Regions from separate parts of the Bacillus cereus group sp. N8 genome, predicted to be linked through region 1. Evidence: riboswitches for the same ligand, from Rfam matches in the RefSeq annotation. Region 1 holds a riboswitch; the other holds the start of a gene.

Region 1 (11,640 bases):
TTAGTATAGGGGAATATCAATCTATATTTGAGTTCTTTTATGCTAAGGAGGATGAGGTACATGGAACTAACACTTATTTGTGTTGGAGAAGAAAATAAGATAAAGAGTTTAAGAGAGCTAGTAGCATTTCAGCATGAGTTAATTATTTTTACAGCAAATGAGGAGATAGCAGCTGAAGTCAGGGGCTATGGATTTGAATCAGCTTATAGCTGTAATAAGGAGCAGGATTTTACTAGTATTTGCGAGTGTATTAAGAAGGTGATTCTGCTAGGGGATGAGCTTCAAATAGTTAGCTTTTTCGCAGAACGTATTCGCTTTTCTTTCCAAGCGCCTATTACTGTTGTTACAAGAAATAAACGATATCCAGCGAGGCTCTATGAAACGATTGGGGCTAAATTCGTGGTGTTTACAAATTGTGATAACATTTCTTTTTTATTTTTTGAATAGGGCGGAGGAGAGTGAATATGAAGGTGTTGCTACTAGGAGATATAGCGAATCGTTGGGCGGTATCGATAGAGAGAGTTGAAAAATTGATCCAGATTGATCCTCTTTTTCCAGGGCCATATATTATATTGCCATCGAAAGACGCTTTATATTTAAAAACAGATGTTATCGAATATGAGCAGCTACATGCAGAATTGTCACAAGTTTATATTCGCGGGAGAAATTTACGTGCTTTTTTACGAGGGGAATAAATAGTGAATGAAAAAAGAGTGAATGCTGAGTGCAACAAGCTATGCACTTCATGTAATTCGCTCTTTTTATTTCGTATTTAAAAGATCATTTCTGTGAAAAAGAAAGAAAAGACGAGAAAACAGATGAAAGAATATTAATAATACCTAATGTAAGCGTTTAAATAGATGGATATTTTCTTATTTTCAGTAATTTAACCCTTTACAAGTTAAATTTAGAGGAGTATATTTACTCTCATAAATCATTCATGAAATTTCCAAAAAAAACCTAAAATCGCTGAGTTCCAGAAATGGAGCGGGGGAACCAATTTTGTGCATCGTCACTTGGGGTGAATCTTTCAATTTTGAAAGTAGGGCTACTCTTTAGGCCCGAATCCGACAGCTAACCTCGTAAGCGTTTAGAGAGGAGGTTTACTTTGTGTTGTTCATTTCGAACACTAAGTAGAGCTTAGTGTTCTTTTTTCGATAAAGATATGGTAAATTTTAACAAAAAAGTGAGGGGTAATTATGTTAGATGTTGTAATGATCGGAATTTTTGTTGTATTAGTAGCATCGATGGCAAGTCTTGCAAGTTGGTCAGATAAAGTTGTGAAAGAAGGGAAGCAATCATGATGATTGCCTTATCGGTTATTGTTGCAGCGATTACGGTGTACTTAGTGTACGCATTATTAAATCCAGAAAAGTTTTAATTAGGGGGAATCATTCATTATGATTTGGGTTGCAGTTGTTATTACAATGCTCTTGTTTATTTTAGTAGCAAAGCCAACGGGGATTTATTTAGAAAAAGCTTTTCAAGGTAGCAAAACGCTAGATAAAGTATTCGGGCCTTTTGAAAAACTTATTTTTAAAATTACGGGTGTAAAAGAATACAATCAAACGTGGAAACAGTATGCATTATCATTAGTGTTACTTAATGGATTTATGATTGTGGTCGTATATTTCATTTTCAGATTACAAGGTGTGCTGCCGCTAAATCCAGCGCATATTGAGGGAATGGAGCCTACGCTTGCTTTTAATACAGCAATTAGTTTTATGGCTGATACAAATTTACAGCATTATAGCGGTGAAAATGGTTTGTCTTATTTATCACAATTAATTGGGATTACATTTTTAATGTTTGCGGCACCAGCAACGACATTAGCGCTCGTTATGGCTTTCATAAGAGGACTTGCTGGAAAAGAACTCGGTAACTTTTTCGTAGATTTTACGAGAGCATTAACGAGAGTGTTTCTTCCTATCGCATTTATAGCAGCGTTAGTCTTCGTCGCACTTGGCGTACCGCAAACGTTAGACGGGGCAGTTACAGCACAAACGATTGATGGGGCAAAACAAAGTATTTTACGTGGTCCAGTTGCATCATTCGTTTCCATTAAGGAACTTGGAAATAACGGCGGAGGATTTTTCGGGGCAAACTCTACACATCCTTTCGAAAATCCAGGACAAATGAGTAATATTTTGCAAATGATGCTTATGATGTTATTGCCAACAGCACTTCCATTTACGTATGGAAGAATGGTAGGAAATAAAAAACAAGGCCGCATCCTTTTCGTGTCACTATTTATGGTGTTTTTACTAGGATTTATAACGATTACGACATCTGAATTACATGGAAATCCAGCGTTAAATGGAATGGGTATCGAACATGTACAAGGAAGTACAGAAGGAAAAGAAGTCCGATTTGGAACAGTATTTTCTTCCCTTTATGCGACAGTAACGACAGCTGCTGAAACTGGGGCTGTTAATACAATGCATGATACGTTAACACCAATTGGTGGTCTAGTTCCACTCGTAAATATGATGTTAAATACAGTATACGGCGGCGTTGGAGCAGGTTTTGTAAACATTATTATGTATGCCATTATTGCAGTCTTTATATCTGGGTTAATGGTTGGACGGACACCAGAGTTTTTAGGTAAGAAAATTGAAGGTAAGGAAATGAAATTGATTGCGGTAACGATTTTATTTCATCCATTGCTTATTTTAGGATTTTCAGCATTAGCTCTTTCAACAAGCTTAGGAACGGATGCAATCTCTCATTCCGGTTTCCACGGTTTAACGCAAGTTGTATATGAATACACATCGTCAGCTGCGAATAACGGATCTGGATTTGAAGGCTTAGCAGATAATACACCGTTTTGGAATATTACGACTGGTTTAGTTATGTTTTTAGGACGCTATTTTAGTTTAATTACGATGCTAGCTGTGGCAGCTTCATTGAAAGAGAAGACGGTAGTACCAGAAACAGTCGGAACGTTCCGTACGGATAATGGTTTATTTGGAGGAATCTTTATTGGAACGATTGTAATTGTTGGTGCATTAACATTTTTCCCGATGTTAGTACTTGGCCCAATTGCAGAATTTCTTACATTGAAGTAATGGAGGGTAAATGATGAGACCGGTAGTAGTAAAAGAAAAACAAGTGAACGAGTCACAAATACATGTTGTAGAAGATGAGGTTAGAAAAGCGAAAACGATGGATCGTGATATTGTGAAACATGCGATGAAACAATCCTTTGCGAAATTGAATCCGAAAGTAATGATAAAGAATCCCATTATGTTCGTTGTGGAAATTGGATTTATCATTACGTTCATTTTATCTTTTCTCCCAAGTCGTTCTAGTAGTGTACCAGGATGGTTTAATATAACAGTTTCTCTCATTCTATTATTTACAGTTTTATTTGCTAACTTTGCAGAAGCGCTAGCTGAAGGTCGTGGTAAAGCGCAAGCCGATTCTTTAAAACAATCGAAGAAAGATGTGTTTGCAAATGTTGTAAAAGAAAATGGAGATATTGTTCAAGTTTCAGCAACTGATCTGAGAAAAGGTGACGTTGTTATTGTAAAACAAGGAGAAATGATTCCAAATGATGGTGAAGTAATTAAAGGTTTAGCGTCTGTCGATGAATCTGCAATTACAGGGGAATCAGCTCCTGTAATAAAAGAGGCGGGTGGCGATTTTTGTTCAGTAACAGGCGGTACGATGGTCGTAAGTGATGAGATTACAATTGTAATTACGAGTAACCCTGGCGAATCATTTATTGATAAAATGATTTCTTTAGTAGAAGGAGCTGCTCGTCAAAAGACGCCGAATGAGATTGCTTTAAATACAGTATTAACGAGTTTAACGCTTATTTTCTTAATCGTTGTTGTAACGTTGCCGATTTTTACAAATTATTTAGGGTTTCAAATTGATACAGCTGTACTTGTAGCATTGTTAGTTTGTTTAATTCCAACGACAATTGGTGGATTATTATCAGCGATTGGTATTGCTGGGATGGACCGCGTGACAAAGTTCAATGTGTTAGCGATGTCGGGTAAAGCAGTAGAAGCTGCGGGCGATATTAATACAATTATTTTAGATAAAACAGGTACGATTACTTTTGGGAACCGGATGGCACATACACTGCTTCCTGTAGGAAATGAAACGATTGAGCAAGTAGGGAAATGGGCTGCAATTAGCTCAGTTTTAGACGAAACACCAGAAGGTCGATCTGTTATAGAATATGTACAAACGAAATCTATATCATATAATAGAGAACTTGCCGAACAAGGTGAATTTGTTCCGTTTAAAGCAGAAACGAGAATGAGTGGTGTGGATTTAAAAGACGGAACGAAAGTGAGAAAAGGTGCTGTAGGTAGCGTGATTGAATGGGTTAGGTCGCAAGGCGGAACGATTCCGAAAGATGTGAATCAAAAAGCAGATTTTATTTCAAAAGAGGGTGGGACACCACTTGTAGTTGCAGTAGATAATCGTATTTATGGTTTAATCTATTTAAAGGATACAGTAAAGCCTGGTATGCGTGAACGTTTTGAACAGTTGCGCCAAATGGGGATTAAAACGGTTATGTGTACTGGTGATAATCCATTAACAGCAGCAACAATTGCAAAAGAAGCAGGGGTAGATGAATTCGTTGCCGAGTGTAAACCAGAAGATAAAATTGCAGTTATTAAGGCAGAGCAAGATAAAGGGAAACTTGTAGCGATGACGGGTGATGGTACAAATGATGCTCCGGCATTAGCGCAGGCTGACGTTGGATTAGCGATGAATAGTGGTACGACAGCTGCGAAAGAAGCAGCGAATATGATTGATTTAGATTCGAACCCGACAAAAATTATTGAGGTTGTAGGAATTGGTAAGCAATTGTTAATGACTCGTGGTGCGTTAACGACGTTTAGTATTGCGAATGACATCGCGAAATATTTCGCGATCATTCCAGCGATGTTTACACTTGCGATTCCGCAAATGGAAGCATTAAACATTATGAAATTAACATCACCGCTTTCAGCAATCTTATCAGCATTAATATTTAATGCAGTTATTATTCCGTTACTCATTCCGCTAGCTATGAAAGGTATCGCATATAAACCGATGAGTTCGAATGCACTACTTAGCCGAAACTTACTCATTTATGGGCTTGGCGGAGTTATCGTTCCGTTCATTGGAATTAAAGTAATTGATATGATTGTCGGCTTGTTCATATAAGGAAGAGGGGAAAAAAAGATGGCGAAAAAACAAAGTATACTTTCACCAATTATTCGTATTACTTTTACATTTCTAGTCTTGTGCGGCCTCGTATACCCACTGATTGTAACTGGTATAGCGCAAGCGGTAATGAAGGATAATGCAGATGGAAGTCTTATATATAATGATAAAGATGAAGTAGTTGGTTCAAAATTAATCGGTCAAAATTTCACAGACCCACGTTATTTTCATGGACGTGTCTCTAGTATAGAATATAAAGCAGAAGCATCTGGTTCAAATAACTATGCACCGTCTAATCCAGATTTAGAGAAACGAGTAGAGAAAAGTATTGCAGACTGGAAGGAAAAAAATCCAACTGTTCCAGTTACAGAAGTACCGATAGATTTAGTGACGAATTCAGGTTCAGGGCTTGATCCTGACATTAGTCCGAAGGCGGCTTCCGTACAGGTAGATCGCATCTCGAAATTAACGAATATTCCGAAAGAAAAGCTAGATCAATTGATTAAGGATCAAACGGAAGGCGCTGCACTCGGCTTGTTTGGAGAAGATCGCGTGAACGTCTTAAAGTTAAATTTAGAATTACAGAAATTAATGAAATAGTAACAGTGCTACCTCAATCTAACGGATTGAGGTAGCGTTGTTTCGAAAGAAAGGTTGTGAGTGTTTTGTATGCGGATGACTATAAACCGACGTTTCAAAGGCGAACGCCAGAAGAGTATTTAGAATATATTCGTCAGCAAAATCGCGGGAAGTTAAAGCTATACGTAGGGGCGGCTCCAGGAGTAGGGAAAAGCTATAAAATGCTATTTGATGCAAGAGAGATGAAAAAAGACGGTATTGATATTGTAATTGGTTTAATTGAAACACATGGGAGAATTGAGACGGAAGAAGCAATTGCTGATTTAGAAAAAGTTCCGTTAAAAGAAATAGACTATAAAGGAAAAGTATTTTATGAGCTTAATGTGGAAGGAATTATAAAACGTGCACCGCAAGTAGTTGTAGTGGATGAACTTGCGCATAGTAATATTCCTGGGTCGAAAAATAAGAAACGTTACATGGATGTGCAGGAATTGTTAGATGCCGGTATATCTGTATTATCAGCATTTAATATTCAACATTTAGAAAGTGTTCATGACATTGTAGCTCAAATTACGAATGTAAAAGTACGAGAACGAATTCCGGATTTTATTTTGCAAAAAGCAAATGAAATTCAGCTTGTTGATGCAACGCCAGAAGTATTAAGGAAGAGATTAATAGATGGAAAGATATATAAAGAAGAAAAAATAGAGCAAAGCTTACAAAATTTCTTTACGCTTAATAATTTAGGGGCACTACGGGAATTATCGCTTCGCGAAGTTGCAGATGATATGGATGAGAAAATTAGTCAAACAGTTATAGAACCCATTGGCGTGAAAGAAAAAATTCTCGTTTGTGTACAATACAGTTCAACAGCAGAGAAATTAATACGGAGAGGTTGGCGCATGGCTGATCGGTTAAACGCTGAATTGTATGTCTTAAACGTAGAAAGAGAAAATATAGATTCTATTTCAGCAGGGAAAAAGCAAACAATTGAAGAGTGGAAATCGCTAACGAATCAATTTGATGCGAGCTTTGTATTAGAAGAAGCGAAAGGAAGAAAACCCGCTGATGTTATTATTGAAGTCGCGAACAGACTACAAGTGACACAAGTTTTACTCGGGCAATCGGCGAGAACACGGTGGGAAGAAATACGAAAAGGTTCTATTGTAAATGAAATTATGAGAGAAACGAAGTATATTGATATTCATATTGTTGCTGATCAAAGAGCTTAAAATAGAGACCTCCTTTCGGGAAGTCTCTAAGGTGTTGTGTATGAGTATACTACTTCTACTCATTAGGTAGCATAGTAAAAAAATTCAAATCCGTCAGGGTTTATTTGATAGCCTACTTTTATAACATCTATAAACGATAATAAAACACTACATGAAAAGACCATATTTTGTATAAAAATATGTCTTAAGTTGATGGGCATGGGATGGAACCTTATCCTTGTTTAGACCGGATATCCGCCTGTTGGCGGTGGCCAAGCACTAAATAATCTGCGAATCAGCACAATTTCTCCTAAATGGTAGGAGTTGTGAGATGCAATATTGCGTAGAACACCGCCAGGGGTTTCACCAGGCCATTCCTCCAATGTCTGGTCTAATTGAACAGTTTGGGCAATCGTACATGCCTGCTCAATCCCTTGAAGAAAATACTGAATACTCTGTTGTCACTCTTCCTCACTGGCAGGCCATTCTTCTTCAGGCCAGCTCTCTTTTACATGGGCAGGCAATGCAGGCTTCTTCCCCTGAGCGGATAATAAGAGAAAATCTTGCCAGTAGGTCATGTGTTTCACTAATTGATAAATAGAATAAGGTAGTTCCTCTCTGCGCTTTCCCGCAAGCGCCACGTCTATATCCGACAAAGCATTCTTGATGGGAAGATGTCCTCGTTCTCCTCTTAACGATTTTACTAATGCCTGGCTAAACGCTTTATTTGATTGCTCCATAATAACTGACTCCCATCCTGTTTTATTTGCTAATTTGCTGATTTTATGGTCGGTCTTTTTTATATGCACTAAATATATTAGAGAAGCTTTACGACTATTAAGAGAAAGTAAAATAAGGCAAAAATAACAAGAATCACTGACTTCTTAATGTACAGGAAATCGTTGATTTTTATTTGAATTGTACCTTAATGTACAATTGTAGTAACAGATAAATCAAAGGTTTGAATGACAACATCCAGGTCTGCGTTAAGGTCAGTCACTTTTGATTTTAGCTTGTCCAATCCCTCCTGAATTTTATCCAATTGATATTATTGTGAATGAACTATGAGTTGATTATAATGATTAGAGTGAACTCTAAGTCAAGAAAAAAATAATAAAAGGATAGTTATTCTATTATGAGGGAGTTCGCGAAGCAAAAATAGCGCTACTATACTAAGGTCATTCATGTGTGATAATACATTAATTAAATATATGTATATACATAGTTTCTCAGAGTGATGTGATGTCAGGTATGAGCTGTGTAACAACTAGAGGTGATTGAAGAATATTTACCTTTACATATAAGACAGAAGAATATGTTGTTCACAAAACTTCACTTGGGATCGGAAAGTTATTACGAAAGGGCTATGTAATCGCAGATTGGAATATTCGTCTTGAGGAAGATATGTATTACATCGAGATGAATGTATATTATGATGATTATATAGAGGGTCAATACTTACTGTTAGGCGTATTTCATGCGGTTTTGTATGGGTGATAAAGTGAAACTTTAATTAGTGGGGGTTTTGTTCATCCCCCACTGATTAGCAGACCTAACTTCTTCGCTTCAGCTGAATTTTGAGGTGGAAGTCTTACTGCCCGCAAATAGTGGGATAAATAAGAAGTACCGGTATTCTTCATGGGAAGGATGCCGGTATTTTTTATGTGGTTCTGGTGTTACTCCTAGGAAAAGAAAAAATCCCTCCATTTCAAGCCTTTTGAATATAGTTTCTGAAAGAACTCATATATAATAGAAAAAGATACTTAACATAGTGAATAATTAAAGAGTCAATATATAGAGAAAGAGGAGAGAGTAACATGCTTGAAAATACGGGTTTAGTATTGGAAGGCGGCGGTATGCGCGGTGTATATACTGGCGGGATATTAGAATACTTTATGGAACAAGATTTATATTTTCCATATGTAATCGGTGTATCAGCTGGTGCTTGCCATGCAGCGTCGTATCTTTCCAGACAAAGGAATAGAAATAAGACAGTAAATATTGATTATGCATCACATCCGCAATATTTATCGTATAAAAACTTATGGAAAAAGCGTCAATTATTTGATATGGATTTCATCTTTCATGAAATTCCAGAAAAACATGTCCCATTTGATTTTGACACATACTTTAATAGTCCAGAGCGTTTCCTTGTAGGAACAACAGATTGTGAAACAGGACAACCCGTTTATTTTGAAAAAGAGGGAACGAATGATGATGCGTTAAATTTATTGCAAGCGTCTAGTTCATTGCCTTTCATTGCACCAGCAGTAAATTACCGTGGTAAGCAACTGTTAGATGGCGGGATTTCAGATCCGATTCCAGTTCGTAAAGCACAGGGAGATGGGTTTGAAAAATCAGTCGTTATTTTGACGAGAAATCATGGTTATGCGAAGAAAAAATCAAAATTTGGTTGGGTTGCAGCGAAAGCTTATAAAAAATATCCGAACCTTGTTAATGCGATGCTGAATCGTTATGAAGTGTATAATGAAACACTTCACTACATTGAAAAAGAAGAGCAAGCGGGTAATTTATTCGTCATTAGACCAGAAGTGCCTCTTCAAGTAGATCGTATGGAAAAAGATAAGGCAAAATTGCAAAGTTTATATGAGCAAGGCTATGAAGATGCAAAGAGAAAATTTGCAGATTTACAGGCGTTCTTGCAAAAATAATAATTAGGCTGTGGAGAAGAAGTTCTCCGCAGCCTTTTTTATTTACGCTTCTTTTTAATAAACGAAAAGGCTAAAGCTGTAATCAAAATACTGCCTTTAATAATATCCTGTGCATAATAAGGAACGTTCATCATTGTGAGGCCATTTAATATAATTCCGATTAATACCGAGCCGAGGAATGTTCCGACTATATTTGGTTTCTTGGCACCGAACATTGCATAACCGATATAGGCAGCTGCAACTGCATCCATTAATAATGGGGCACCAGCTGCAACTTGCCCTGTTCCAACGCGGCTACATAGAATAATCCCGCCGACAGAGGCGAGTAAACCGCTAATCATATAAGCGTATACACGGTAACGATCAGTAGGGATACCGGCTAGTCTAGCAGCTTCTCGATTCCCACCCGTCATATAAAAGAAACGACCGTACGTTGTTTTTTCTAAAAATAGATGTGCAATTAAAACGACGATAAGCATGATAATGACAGGGACTGGAATTCCTAAAATGGAACCTTGACCGATAAATAAAAAAGATGGAATAAAATGTCCTGTGGCACCCGACATTCCTTCATATATTGAAGATCCTTTTGAAAATGTTAAGTGTAGTCCATTCACGATATACATGATACTTAGTGTAGCTAGTAAATCTGGTAGTTTAATTCGGATAACGAGTAGTGCATTTAATAATCCAACTAATAACCCGCACAGAATAGGAACAAGGAGTGTGACTAATAGTTCTTGTCGATATAAAACGAGACAAGAAGCGGCGGCAATTGTTGCTAAACTAGCGGTAGAGCCGACTGATAAATCAAACCCATCTACAATTAATGTAAAGGTAACGCCGATTGCTAGTAATGTCACAATGGAAATAGATCGTAAAATATCACTAATATTGTTGTATGTTAAAAAAGAATCATTGACGATAGAGAAAAAAATTGTAACACCTATAATAATAGCAACTGTACTAAATTGATAAAAAAGATGAGTAGGTAAATATAGTTTCTTAGTTTTAGTTTTATGAACGAGATTCAATGGAAAAGCTCCCTTCAGATAAATGTAAAAGCTGTTCAGGAGATAGGTCATTCGGCAAGTACTCACCTACAAATTCTCCGTTTGCCAGTATAAGAATGCGATCAGCGATATGTAGTGCTTCATCTTGTTCTCCTGTGAAATAAATTACGGAACTCCCGTTTTCTGTAATGTTGCGAATGAATTGAAAAATATCTTGTTTCGCAGCTATGTCTACACCTTTAGTTGGCTCGTCCAAAAGAAATAGATTAGGTTTGAATCCATTCCATTTTGCAATTGAGACTTTTTGTTGATTTCCACCGCTAAGTGAATGAATAAAGGCTTTTGGGTCATTGGGTGAAATGCTGAAAGAAGAAATTGCCGTAGTAGCATTATTTAATTCGGTTTGTTTTCGTCTCCAACCTGATTGGTGTAAATTAGTGTGACTTATAATATCTTCCGAAAGAAATACACCTTGTTTTCTTCTTTCTTCTGGTACAAGTGCGATTTTCGCTTTAATCGCATCTCGCGGTGTTTTAATTGTTATGTTGTGATCATCTATTTCTGCGTGATAAGTATGACGAGCACCAAATAAAGTTTCAGCAAGTGTTGTTTTTCCACTTCCAATTAATCCGTATATCACAACAGTTTCTCCTTTTCGTATTGTAAGAGAAAGGGGAGAATGATCTTCGTGTAATTGAAGCTCTTGTACTTTAAATATTTCCTCGCTCCCGATTTTTGGTGCTGTATTAATAGGGAGTGTAAGTTGTTTTCCAGTCATTGCTTCAACAATTTGTTGATCTGTAATCGTTGTAATGGCTTGAGAAAGGGCAACTTTACCGTTATGTAGTACAGTTACATCATCCGCGAAATTTCGAATCTCTGATAAACGATGAGAAACTAGGAGGATGCCAATTCCTTTTGATGTTAAGTCTTTTAATAGTTTCCCAAAGGATTCAACTTCTTTTGGTCCAAGAGAAGAAGTAGGCTCATCTA
Region 2 (13,115 bases), on a different contig from region 1:
GCAACTATTACTATCGCATTTTATTATTCTATTTTCTTGCACATTATTTGAGATGGTTAAAAATAGAGAACATTCTCACCGTGAGTCATGTACGAACCACCTCTCTCAAACTTTATTTCTACAGTACTTACTTATTGTCATAAAACATTTCATAACTTTTCACATGTGCTTAGTATGAATAATATTGTATAAAATTTCTGTTTCATCGTAATTTCCACATTCACACAGTGAATATATTGCATGAAAATATTATTCATTTTAAGCTAAATAGCGTACGTAAATATGAAATTCCGTTTTGTTTTTATTTAATTTTTGTACTGTAAGGTCATTTAAACACAGCTATTCATCTACCGTAAAGAAGTATTTTAATTCCCTTTATTTTCAAGCTCTCATGTCCTTATTCCAAAATAAAATCCAATTAACTTTCTCCATTAAATTATCCATATATCATAACAAAAAACACTGTTTACTCATAAGTGATAATATTATAGCAATATAATTTTAAGACCTATATGCAATTATGCATAGCATATACACAAAAAGGATAACTTCACTCTCGTGAAGTTATCCTTAAAAAATCCCCTTACTTTTTCAAATGATATGGTACTGTCGTAATAACAACATTTCTTTTATAGAGTAAATACGCACGAATGAGTAAACTAGATTGATTATGAAGAATGTTATGCCAACCTTTTTTCGGAATAAACTGTGGTATAACGACTGTAACTCGGTAATTTGATTCATTCGCTTTATATTGCACTGTATCAATAAATTTTGTTAGCGGCTGAATAATACTTCTATAATGAGAATGTAATGTAACAAGCCTAACTTCAGGTTGCCACTTCTTCCATTTCTCTTCGAATTTCTTCTCCTCTTCTCTGTCAAAAGCAACATATACAGCAATAACTTGATCTGCCGAAAGAGACTTTGCATAGTTCAAAGAATTTTCTACTACGTGAGTCATACCAGCTACAGGAACGACAATTACATTCCCCTCAATCGGAACAATCCGTTCACAAGTTTTTAAACTTAATTGATCTCCCACTGCATCATAATGCTTCTTAATTCGATGGAACACGAAGATAATGACAGGTAAGAAAATAAGGATTGACCAAACTTGTGCGAACTTAGTTAAAAAGAACATACTCATTACGATAAAACTAATAACTGCACCAATTAAATTAATCGATAAACGTAAAATCCATCCTTCAGGTTTTTCACGGAGCCATTTTAATACCATTCCAGTTTGAGAAAGCGTAAATGGAATAAATACCCCTACCGCATATAGCGGAATCAAATGTTCTGTTTGCCCTTGGAAAGCTACAATTAAAATAATCGAAGAAATCCCTAGTATAATAATACCGTTTGAATATCCCAGACGGTCTCCTCTAATTGTAAACATTCTCGGTATGAACTTATCTTTCGCAAGATTAACTGCTAATAACGGAAATGCAGAATACCCTGTGTTAGCTGCAAGAATTAATATTAAAGCTGTTGTACCTTGTATGAAAAAGTACATAAAATTACGTCCAAATGTTTGTTCAGCGATTTGGGAAACGACTGTTACTTCTTTATTTGGAGTAATTCCGTAATAGTAAGCTAAAAAGACAATTCCTGAAAATAAAACGGCAAGTAATGCCCCCATCGCAAGCAATGTTTTTGCTGCATTGTTTGGTGCAGGATCTTTAAAGTTTGGAATTGCATTTGAAATTGCTTCAACACCTGTTAAAGCAGAGCTTCCTGAAGCAAATGCTCTTAACAGTAAAAACAAACTAATTCCCGCAACCGGTGTTCCAAGTGGCGCATGTAAAGTCGGTGAAACATGCCCAGTTAAAATATTATATATCCCTACACCAATTAATATAAATAATGCTAAAACAAATAAATAAACAGGATATGCCAAAATGGAAGCTGATTCAGTTACCCCTCTTAAATTTAAAATGGTAATTAGTATTACAAATATAATTGCAATAATTACATTATGTGCATGTAGGCTAGGAAAGGCAGATGTGAGCGCATCTGTACCTGCAGATACACTTACTGCGACCGTTAAAATATAATCTACTAATAAAGATCCACCAGCTATTAAGCCTGAATTCATCCCTAAATTTTCTTTTGATACAACGTATGCGCCCCCGCCATGAGGGTAAGCAAAAATAATTTGTCGATAAGATAAAATAAGAGCTGTCAATAATACTAATACCCCAATAGCAATCGGAATGGAATACCAATAAGCTACCGCTCCAAGACCTGCTAGTGCGATTAAAATTTGCTCTGGACCGTATGCAACCGATGATAATGCGTCAGAAGATAAAATTGCTAGCGCCTTCGTTTTATTAAGCTTTTGCTCTCCTAATTCAGTTGATTTTAACGGTCTTCCAATTAATAACTTTTTGATAGATGAAACCACTGCTGTCCACTCTCCAATAATTTTGTACGAACTTTTCTGCTAATTACAGCGGATAAACTATTTCTTCAGAAAACAAAAATGTCTACAAGCCATAACGAAATAAACTTGTAGACATTAATTTTTTTGTCGCACAAGCTCCACCTTCCTTCTCAATATAACGCTTACGAGGTTAGCTGTCGGATTCGGACCTTTGAGTAGCCCTACCTTTTTCAAGGATTCACCCCATTGAATTATGCACTAATTCATTAAAACGGGTCCCCCGCACCATGCGGTTTCAGCGATTTAGAAAATTGAAACTGTGGATTATAATACTCCTTTATTTTAAAAAAGTAAACAAAAATTTCAAAAACGAAAAAAATTAAAATGATTGTGCATAATAAGCCATTAAACATACATAATGAATACTAAAAAACCACAAAGGAGACCCATATGTCTAAAGAAAAGAAGCCACTTTTTACCGATTCATATTTAGATGCATTAGCAAGCGAAATTAATCAATTATATGGTAACCGTGATAAAGAAAAAAATACGACAGAAAGAATTAGAAGAGATGAATAAAATGTCACTATAAACACAAAAAAGGATAGCAACGTATTTATATTTTGCTATCCTTTATCCATTTTCATACTATTAAAATCATATTATTTCCTTACTTTTTATCATCTCTTCATACACCGTTAAATTTTGATATACAGCGCCTAATAAAGGTGCTTCTATAGAAAATTGCTCTGCTAAATCCAGTAAATATCCTTGTAAATGTTCTCCTTCAATGAACGAACCTTTTTCCATATCGCGCTGCATAGATGACTTCATATCATAAGAAATTTTATCAATCGTTTTCATATGGTCCTCAACAATATTATCTTTAACCGGAGCCCCCAATACCCTTATAATTTGCACAGATTCTTCAAATAAGTTTCGGATAAAATCATGTCCACCTTCACTCTCACGAATCGGTCCTATTGGTGCACGCATTAATGTTGTCACACCTGACATTACAGTTATAAATAAATATTTATGCCACATATCCTGCGTAATATTTTCACTTAAAACAAAACTAGCTTTTGTACCTGCAAATGCTTTAGAAATACGCTTTATTCTCTCTGAATCTTGAGGCTTAATTTCCCCAAATACAAGTCTGTTAGCAGCACTAGTTTGTACAATTTCTCCTTGTTCGTTTAACGTCGTCTCGATAAAGCATAAACCACCAATTACTTTTTCCACGCCGAATTCCTTTTGTAATAGTGATAAATGAGCGATACCATTTAACAATGGGATTATTACAGTATTTTCACCTACAAACGGCTTTAAATCTATGGTCGCCTCGTGTAAATGATACGCTTTTGTTGAAAATAAAATCACATCAAATGGAGACGTTCTATCTTCTTTCGTTATCAATTTCGGTTGAAATGAAAAATCTCCATTCACACTACGAATAACAAGTCCTTTTTCCTCTAATTGCTGTTTTCTTTTGCTGCGAACGAGAAATGTAACATCTTCTCCCTTTTCTACTAATCGGCCACCAAAAAATCCACCGACGCCACCAGCTCCTAATACTAAAATGCGCATACAATATCCCCTTTTCCTAACACAATTATACTAGTTTTAGTATACATAACATTATACATGTCCCCTGTTAAATTAGCTGAATTTTCATTCTTAATCTATTGCAAAAACAAGGTTATTTTCAAGAAAAATTGGGCATGTTGTTTCTATAGCTTATTCGGAAAGGAAACAATGTAAATGGAGGCAATACAAACAATCGAAGAAAAAGATGTAACAACAGCTATATTTCAATTTATATTCCCGTTTTCGTTTAAAACTGGATATGAACAAAATATGTTCCCTTTCTTACAAAAAAATAATTTCCGTCCTTTTCGACTCGATCATCTCGAAGATGAAAATACATATTATGGGGAGTTTAAAGTTTCACATCAAAACATGGAAGCTTACTATCTTTCATTTACGAATAAAATTCTCTTCCCTCCTTCAGAGCATCAAAAAGGATTACAGCGCTATTCTAAAGATCTTAATTTAAACGGACATTTAACAACAAATCTTATTTCCGTTCCATTCAAGATACATTCAATTGATGTAACACTTTGTCCTTATGAGCTTGGCTTCTTAACAATTCGAACAGGAGTCAAAACCGCTCCAAACATGACATTATCAGAAGCCATCGAATTCGCTTCTCGCTTCCGTGTGCTTGAAACTAGAAATGATACAACTGAGACCATTTGTATTGAATGTGATGGAAGAAAATATTCACAAGTAGAAAAACTTATATTCGGCGATTTATTTCATGGCTTAACAGACTTCTTTGAGAATAAGAGGTTGCGGAGTTCATATTTTCAAACATTCCCCTTCTTTGAAGACCAACGAATGTATGTACAAACTTTATTATCTATAAACAAAGAGTCAGACCTTCATATAGTTGATGTATATCGAGCTTCCAGTCTTTCCGGATTAACAGACGATGGTAAGCCGTATATTAGCGCAAATAATGTTCCTTATATTCACGATTATTTAACAAAGCATTCTTATCAAAGATGGGCTCCTAACCGTTATTTTATTATGGAAGAACATATTTTCACATGTATAACAAATGAAGGTGGACGAGAAGTCACTAAACTTGCCAGTCAAATGTACGGGGAATTTTATTACGCTTTATTATTAAATCTATTTCATAAAGTTGTTTTATTAAAGATGGCGAACGCTTATGCTGAGCTAAATATTGAACAAGATACAAATGAAATAGAGAAATTAATTTATTCAATCAATTCGTTTACAGCGAATTATTTTTCTTTAGAATTAGTATCTCAATCACAAAGTGAAGATATTTTCTTCCGCTTAAGAAAACTTTTTAACATTGAAATTTTATACTCGAACGCGAAACAAAATCTTGATAGTTTGTTTAAATATCAAGAAAATGTCGCCTCTAAAAAAGATAGCCTTTTATTATTAATTTTAACCCTCTACTCTGTGGTGGGTCAAATGTTAGGGTTTACTATGATTGACCTTTTAAGAAACACAGATTCAAACAAAATATCATCGCCTCTTGAATTTTTCGCACTGTTAATAGCAATTAGCGGTATAGTCATTTCCTTTATTTTAGGTGCACAAAGTGTATACCAATGGGGTATACAGCATCGAAGAAGACAAGCGTGGGTAAAACAAACTGTACTTTCTGCTGTGAAAGAAAAAGAGGATAAAAATTAAAGACGATTATTTTTAAATTACAAATACATGGTGCGCTTAAGTAAATGAAATTTTTATCAGCGATTTTCCGAATATATCGGCGCAACTCAAAATATATCAGCGATTTTTTAAATATATCGACTTACCGACAAAAACTGACAAAAATAAGAACCGAATCATAAAAAAGGCTACTCCAAAATGAACCTTGGAGTAGCCTCTTCTCTTTTTGTTACACTAATTTCGCTTACTTCCCTGCTTCGATTTTTTCTAATGCAGTAGCTACTTGCTCTTCAGTTAATTCATGTTGCACGATATAACGATTACGTGGGTGTACACGACATTCATGAGAACATGCACGTAAATGTTTTGCTTCACTTTCTTCAGAGCATAAAATTTTCTTGTTACATTCAGGGTTTGCACAGTTTACATAGCGCTCACAAGGTTCACCTGTAAAGTGATCTTTACCAACGATAACGTGCTCTTTTTGGTTTACTGGTACAGCGATACGCTCATCAAATACGTAACATTGACCATCCCATAGCTCGCCTTGTACTTCTGGATCTTTTCCGTATGTTACAATTCCGCCATGAAGCTGACTTACATCTTCATAACCTTCACGAACTAACCAACCAGAGAACTTCTCACAACGAATTCCGCCTGTACAGTATGTTAAAATCTTTTTGCCTTCAAGTGTTTCTTTATTTTCTCTAATCCAATCTGGTAATTCACGGAATGATTCAATATCTGGTTTAATTGCACCTTTGAAGTGTCCTAAATCAAATTCATAATCATTTCGTGCATCAATGATAACTGTATCTTCTTGTTTCATTGCTTCATAAAAATCTTTTGGTTCTAAATACTTCCCAGTAATTTCTTTTGGATTAATGTCGTCTTCTAAGCGAAGTGTAACTAACTCTGGGCGAGGACGTACGTGCATTTTCTTGAATGCATGTTCATCTGCCTCATCAATTTTAAAAACGATTCCAGCAAAACGTGGGTCATTGTTCATCGCTTCCATGTATTTTTCTGTTTGCTCAACAGTTCCAGAACAAGTTCCATTAATTCCTTCTGTCGCTACAAGAATTCTTCCTTTTAACTCAAGTGATTTACAAAATTCTAAATGCTGTTCAGCAAATTCTTCTGGATTTTCAATTGTTGTGTACATGTAATAAAGTAATACTCTATATGGTTTTGTAGTTGCCAATGTATTTCTACCACCTATCTAAATTTTAAAATCATGTATAAGTTAACGTTCATATCAAAACATATATAATAAGAAAATACATACTAAATTGTACTTAGCCTATTTTCTTCTATTTACAATTTTTTCTATAAGTTAACAAAAATAAAAACAAGATTACATCACAAAACACTATGGTTATGTTGTAATCCCAATATATTATATATCATACAATTTCATTTCCATCAATTAATATGCTGTAATATAGGCTCTATGTTCACATAAATTTCAAAAACAACCCTATAATTTATTATCTTCCCCCTTATTCAGCAGCCATAAACTCCCAAAATATTTTTCACATCGTCACACCATTCTTTGCACGAAGTCATATAATTTGCATTAAGGAAACTTTCGTGTTCAAATGAAATTGCCACATAATATATTTAAATGTATTGAAATAATGAATAAGAGCAAATACAATAATTTCATCAAGTTAACATTCCAAAGGGGAACACTACTATGAATAAAGATATATCAAAAGATGAACAAGTCCCTTCTCAAAGTACAACTGTTCAATCCGCACATTTAGCATTAAGCGGACAAACGAAAGGCTTAAAGAGACTATTACCATTCTTAGGACCTGCTTTTATCGCATCAGTTGCTTATATTGATCCTGGGAATTTCGCAACGAATATAGCTGCTGGATCCCAATATGGGTATTTATTACTTTGGGTAATTCTCGCTTCTAATTTAATGGCTGTATTAATCCAAACTTTATCAGCTAAATTAGGAATCGCTACTGGGAAAAACCTTCCTGAAATAGCTCGAGAAAATTTCCCAAAACCAGTTTCCATCGGTTTATGGATACAAGGTGAACTCGTTATTATGGCGACTGATTTAGCTGAATTTATTGGAGCAGCACTCGGATTATACTTACTGTTTGGAATTCCGATGTTACCAGCTGCTTTAATTACAGCGGTTGGATCATTTATTATTCTTGAATTTCAGCGCAGAGGCTTTCGTCCATTAGAAGCTATCATAACAGGGATGATTTTTATCGTTGTTATCGCTTTTGGTGTCCAAGTCTTTTATGCTAAACCAGAATTAAGTCCTCTTCTTTCAGGTCTATTTATTCCAAAATTCCAAGGCGTGGATAGCATTCTTTTAGCAGCTGGAATTTTAGGTGCGACAGTAATGCCGCACGCGATATATTTACATTCTGCCTTAACGCAACGCCGCGTAGTCGGAACAAATGATGAACAAAGGAAAAAGATTTTCCGCTTCGAATTCATCGATATTATTATTGCAATGGTTATCGCTGGAGCTATTAATGCAAGTATGTTAATTGTAGCAGCTGCTTTATTCTTTAAAAACGGCTTGCATGTTGAAGATCTTGATGTTGCTTTTAACCAATTTAGTAACTTAGTCGGTCCTGTATCAGCTGCTTTATTTGGAATTGGACTCTTATCAGCAGGACTCTCTAGCTCATCTGTCGGTACAATGTCGGGTGATATTATTATGCAAGGATTCATTCGCATGCATATTCCGCTATATTTACGCCGATTTATTACAATGATTCCACCACTAGTTATTATTGCTTTAGGCGTAAACCCAACTTACGCTCTCGTTATGAGTCAAGTTATCTTATCGTTCGGTATTGCCTTTGCACTAGTACCACTTATTATGTTTACAAGTAATAAAAAGATTATGGGTGCACTCGTTAACCACCGTATAACAACATTTATCGCTTGGATAATCGCTGCACTCGTTATCGTTTTAAATATTTTCTTACTGTATCAAACATTTGTAGGCTAATGAAAAAGGGATTCCAATGAAAATGGAATCCCTTTTTTCTTTATATGATTTGTATTAATGCCACAAAGTATTTTTAACAAACCTTTTGATTCTTCCACATCCCAATTTCTATTCAAAATACATTCTGTAATCTATTTCAAAACAATCTGACCCTTACACCTTGAATAATCTTTATTTTCAGATTAAATTATATAATAACAAATACATTTTAGTTTCATATGAACAGGAGTGAAGGCATGTTTCCTATATTAAAGACCGACCGACTCATTTTGCGAGAACTTACCGAAAAAGACGCACCAAGTATACTACAATGCTTTTCTAACACTGATGTACTGCGCTATTATGGCCAAAAACCATTACAGAATGTTGATCAAGTAAAACAGATCATAAATAATTTCAAGTTGAGTTACAATGCAAGAAACGGTATAAAATGGGGAATCGAATTAAAAGATAAGAAAGAACTCATTGGAACAATTGGTTTTCACGATTGGTCTTCTGAGCATAAACGCGCCAATATAAGTTATGCCTTTCTCCCTGAACACTGGGGAAATGGATATGCGACTGAAGCAGTTCCTGAAGTTATATCATATGGTTTCCACACCCTTCATTTAAAACGTATCGGTGCGATTGTCTTTCTTGAAAATGAAGCTTCAAATAAAGTGCTATTAAAATTAGGTTTTGAAAAAGAAGGAGTTTTAAAAAATTATATGTATCAAGATGATATTCCATATGATACGAATTATTATTCTTTATTAAAATCAGTTTAATAGAATTAACGTGTAAAAAACTCGTATCAGCACAACGGAGCCAGGTAGTGGATTTTTAATGAGGGATACAGTTTCCATTTCTTAGATCATCGTACGACGGATGCAACGTACAATAAATTATATAATCTAAAAAAGACGGTACATGAGCAAACCCTTACTCATGTACCGCTTTTTACGTTCTTTTTCTGTTTTCGCAATGCTTCTGGAATGTATACACAGAAAGGTTCGCTTTCCATGTAATCCCCCGTCATCGCATATGCTCTAGAACGAGATCCCCCACAAACATATCGAAACTCACAAACACCGCACTTTCCTTTATACTTGTCCGGATTACGAAGGTTTTGAAAAACAGGGGAGTTTCGATAAATTTCAGCTAGCGATGTTGTTCTAATATTCCCGGTTTTAATCGGCAATAACCCACTTGGATACACATCTCCAATATGAGAAATAAATACAAAACCATTTCCATCATTCACCCCTTTTGGAGCACGCCCAAGCCCATCAATTCGACCCGTCGTCCCATTCATCAATACATCCTGATATTGAATGACCTGATTTGTTTTTTTATTTTCTTTCATTTTTTCTTGAATCACAACACATCTATAATGCTGACCAGCTGTTGTTTTAATATCAAAAGAAACCTTTTTACTAAGTTGATATAGCCAATGGAATACCCTTTCATGTTGGGCTGGTAAAATCATATCCTCTTCCTTACCTCGCCCCGTTGGAACTAAGTAAAATATACTCCAGAGTACACATTCTAATTCTTCTATTAACATTGCCATCTCTTCAAGTACATCCATTAATCAAGATTAACCCTCCCATCAATTGATATTCTAATTGTAAAGTTATATATGTATTTATGCTGTGAGATGAATCACAAATAATAATCTTCCTCTGCTGTTGATCTAATGTTTCTACCTTCCTCTTCAACAATCATAGAAGCTCTTTTTAAAAAAATATAAACACCCCCTTTAGACTAAATGACCTAAAAGGGCAAAGCTTCACAACTTTTTATAAACATCGTGGCTTTCTTCAACACATCACATCTTTTTTTAGTCATCAAGACCTAAATCGTAAAAAGTCATAAAAAATAAAGGGCGATACATATTAGTCACGCATAATATGTATCGCCCTTTTAATTGTTGTTCAACAATCGCGCCCATTTGTTGAAGATCTTAATTAGCAAATGATAATCTACAATTCAAATGGGCACTTCGATTAAAGCCACTTTATGTCCGGCTGTTTAGACATTTCCTAGATAGCTTCGTGTAATGTTTTGGAGAACAATTTTTCCATTCTTACTGTGTTTTTCGAATAACTCTGACAGAAGAAAAACAAAATTTTGATACTCTTCGTCATTTTTTTTCGGAGCATAGGAAGCTGATAAATTCCTTCCCAAAAAACCTTCATAATCAAAAAGTAAATCATTTTGATACTCTTTAAACTCGTACTTTCCATCCTTAAAAAAGCTGTTAAATACTTCAGGAGTTTCCTCTATTCCACCGCTAAATCCTTTGAAATTCGGGCATGTCTTCTGGCAAATTTCTGCATTCTCTTTAATAATCGGACTAGTTAAATCTCTACTATTCCAAACAAGAGCAACATTTGCCTTTGGTTTCAAAATTCGTTGGCATTCAATTTTGAAAGCTACTTTATCAAACCAATGAAATGCTTGAGCAACAGTTACTAAATCCACACTATGCTCTTTTAAAGTGGTATTTTCAGCAGTTACTTTTATTGATTGAAAACGAGAATACAGTTTTAACGATTGCTCTGCCATCTTTCTCATGTCATCATTTGGCTCAACCCCAATAACATTTAAACCTTTTTCAAGCAGCTGACGGCTAAATATCCCCGTACCTGAACCAATATCGGCCACTATCCGATCCTCTTTCAGTTGGTTAGCTGAAAACAAATAATCAATATATTCATTCGGGTAATTAGGGCGATATTTCGCGTATATATCGGCCTCGTCGGTAAAATTTCCTGTCGTTTTCAAAGTACTACCTTCTTTCCCATGATATTTGAAATTCTCCACCATGTTCTTCCGTTTTAATTTCAACCTTATATGTAACATCCTTATGTACTTTCATATTATTTTCGCCTTTTCCACTATTAAACTCTAATATTGTATTATCATTTGAATCCACAACATAAGCAGTTATAGTTCCTTGTTTCGTTTTATCGTCAAAAGAAAATATCCAATTCTCACCTTTTTAACTTTCATATCTTGTGTTGCAGATCCAGTAAATTTTTTATACTTCCCAGATATACCATCTGAAGAACCATGAACTTTACCATCAACAATAGTTCTCTCTCTTGTAAAACACCCACTAAAAACTACTAAATATAAAACAAATAAAATTGTATTTTTAACATCATTACCTCTTTTCTAAAACCATAAAGAACGTACTATCCGGTAGCCCAACCACATTCCCAGACTCATCTGTAAACTCGATTTTCTCGCTAAGATGGTTTGTATATCCATCCTGCAAATAGTTCATAGCTTGAACGATATTTACTTTATCTCCAAAGATACCCTTTACGAAATCCTTATAGTCGTTTGGCGTAAAGATTCCAAACTGCTCCTGCACCTCATGAACGAAGGAATCCTCGCCCCAGGTATACGTATATAAGAACTCCATCGCATCGTTAACAGGCATTTTGACTGTATTGTCTGTAAGTACCTCATACTGGATTATACGCCCCTTAAATTCATGGACATACTGCTCTAAGAACTTCATTCCGCCCGCATCTTTAAAACGAATCACACGCATTAACGTTTTACCTTCGGTCATGATGCCATCACGAATGATAATACGCCCCCCTGTCTTTAACACCTCGTAGGCACTTTGCAGCCCCTTTTTAATTACTTCATGATTGAATTTCTTACCTTCATACTCGATATAAGAGAACAGCTCATGAAGGATAGAAGAATATACAATCGTATCAACCGATTCTTTATCAAACGAGCTACTTAAGTTGATTGCATCCCCTTTAATAATGTCCCAAGATCGACCCTCTTTCTGCTTTTTCTTTTTCAACGTATCAATCACGTTTTCAGAAATATCGATACCGTAGATTCGTTTATTCTCAGTCTCTGCTTCAATCATATCTAGCATGACACCACCACCGGCTCCGACATCTACAACCGTATCTCCCTTTATATAATCAAGAATAATTCGTTTATCATCAGCCGCACTATTCATATGCTCCAGATATACTTCTTCGTTATGGAATCTATCATACGCATCCTTACGTAACCCGAAGAAATCAAATAGCAGCACATTTGCCCGAGCATGCATCATATCTATCTTTTCTGCTTCTACACAGAAGGTGATTAACGCCTCACCTACAGCAGAAAACTGAAACGACACATACGCAGTCTTCATATCTTCATCAACTTTAGCCTCAAAAGAAACATGCGTTGTATCCGGCTTCTCGTTCTCACGGTACTCCCGTAGATACTTCTCAATAACCCGCTTACGATACACGTTGTTCTTCTTCTCGCCTTTGAAATCATAGTGCAACTGCTGCATCAATTTCTCGAAATGGATATGCTGAACCTTTCCAGTGTCTATCTCGTTCTTTAACATAACAAAAACTGTCCAAATATCCTCGAAGCTAAGGGCATGCATAGACGGTTCTACATACCACAAATCCTTATCAGATAAGAAGGTTTGAACGCCACTCTTCTCGCTCCCCATAATTATATCTTTTTCAAATGCTGACTCCTTATGTT

The links. A riboswitch is a leader RNA that binds a small molecule or an ion and turns the genes downstream of it on or off. The one in region 1 is predicted to bind cyclic di-AMP.
Region 2: it holds a riboswitch for cyclic di-AMP, as region 1 does, so the genes downstream of both, JDS80_RS04095 (APC family permease) here and JDS80_RS22470 (SipW-dependent-type signal peptide-containing protein) in region 1, are expected to answer to the same signal.

Annotation. Positions count from the first base shown of each region.
Region 1 is NZ_JAEHBK010000020.1:18,535-30,174, forward strand. Features, by position in the region: gene JDS80_RS22460 (hypothetical protein) at 61-447, shown strand; gene JDS80_RS22465 (hypothetical protein) at 465-695, shown strand; cyclic di-AMP (ydaO/yuaA leader) riboswitch at 958-1,103, shown strand; gene JDS80_RS22470 (SipW-dependent-type signal peptide-containing protein) at 1,200-1,304, shown strand; gene kdpF (K(+)-transporting ATPase subunit F) at 1,301-1,381, shown strand; gene kdpA (potassium-transporting ATPase subunit KdpA) at 1,401-3,068, shown strand; gene kdpB (potassium-transporting ATPase subunit KdpB) at 3,082-5,172, shown strand; gene kdpC (K(+)-transporting ATPase subunit C) at 5,191-5,772, shown strand; gene kdpDN (KdpD-like non-kinase potassium sensor) at 5,829-6,983, shown strand; partial or broken gene JDS80_RS22500 (DinB family protein) at 7,205-7,702, opposite strand; partial or broken gene JDS80_RS22505 (tubby C-terminal domain-like protein) at 8,247-8,459, shown strand; gene JDS80_RS22510 (patatin-like phospholipase family protein) at 8,780-9,634, shown strand; gene JDS80_RS22515 (ABC transporter permease) at 9,673-10,668, opposite strand; gene JDS80_RS22520 (sugar ABC transporter ATP-binding protein) at 10,652-11,640, opposite strand, start outside.
Region 2 is NZ_JAEHBK010000002.1:3,900-17,014, forward strand. Features, by position in the region: gene JDS80_RS04095 (APC family permease) at 584-2,410, opposite strand; cyclic di-AMP (ydaO/yuaA leader) riboswitch at 2,554-2,700, opposite strand; gene JDS80_RS31925 (hypothetical protein) at 2,840-2,968, shown strand; gene panE (2-dehydropantoate 2-reductase) at 3,047-3,979, opposite strand; gene JDS80_RS04105 (hypothetical protein) at 4,154-5,629, shown strand; gene trhO (oxygen-dependent tRNA uridine(34) hydroxylase TrhO) at 5,853-6,812, opposite strand; gene JDS80_RS04115 (Nramp family divalent metal transporter) at 7,308-8,603, shown strand; gene JDS80_RS04120 (GNAT family N-acetyltransferase) at 8,840-9,370, shown strand; partial or broken gene JDS80_RS04125 (SPASM domain-containing protein) at 9,529-10,173, opposite strand; gene JDS80_RS04130 (class I SAM-dependent methyltransferase) at 10,617-11,372, opposite strand; partial or broken gene JDS80_RS04135 (hypothetical protein) at 11,377-11,738, opposite strand; gene JDS80_RS04140 (class I SAM-dependent methyltransferase) at 11,755-13,115, opposite strand, start outside.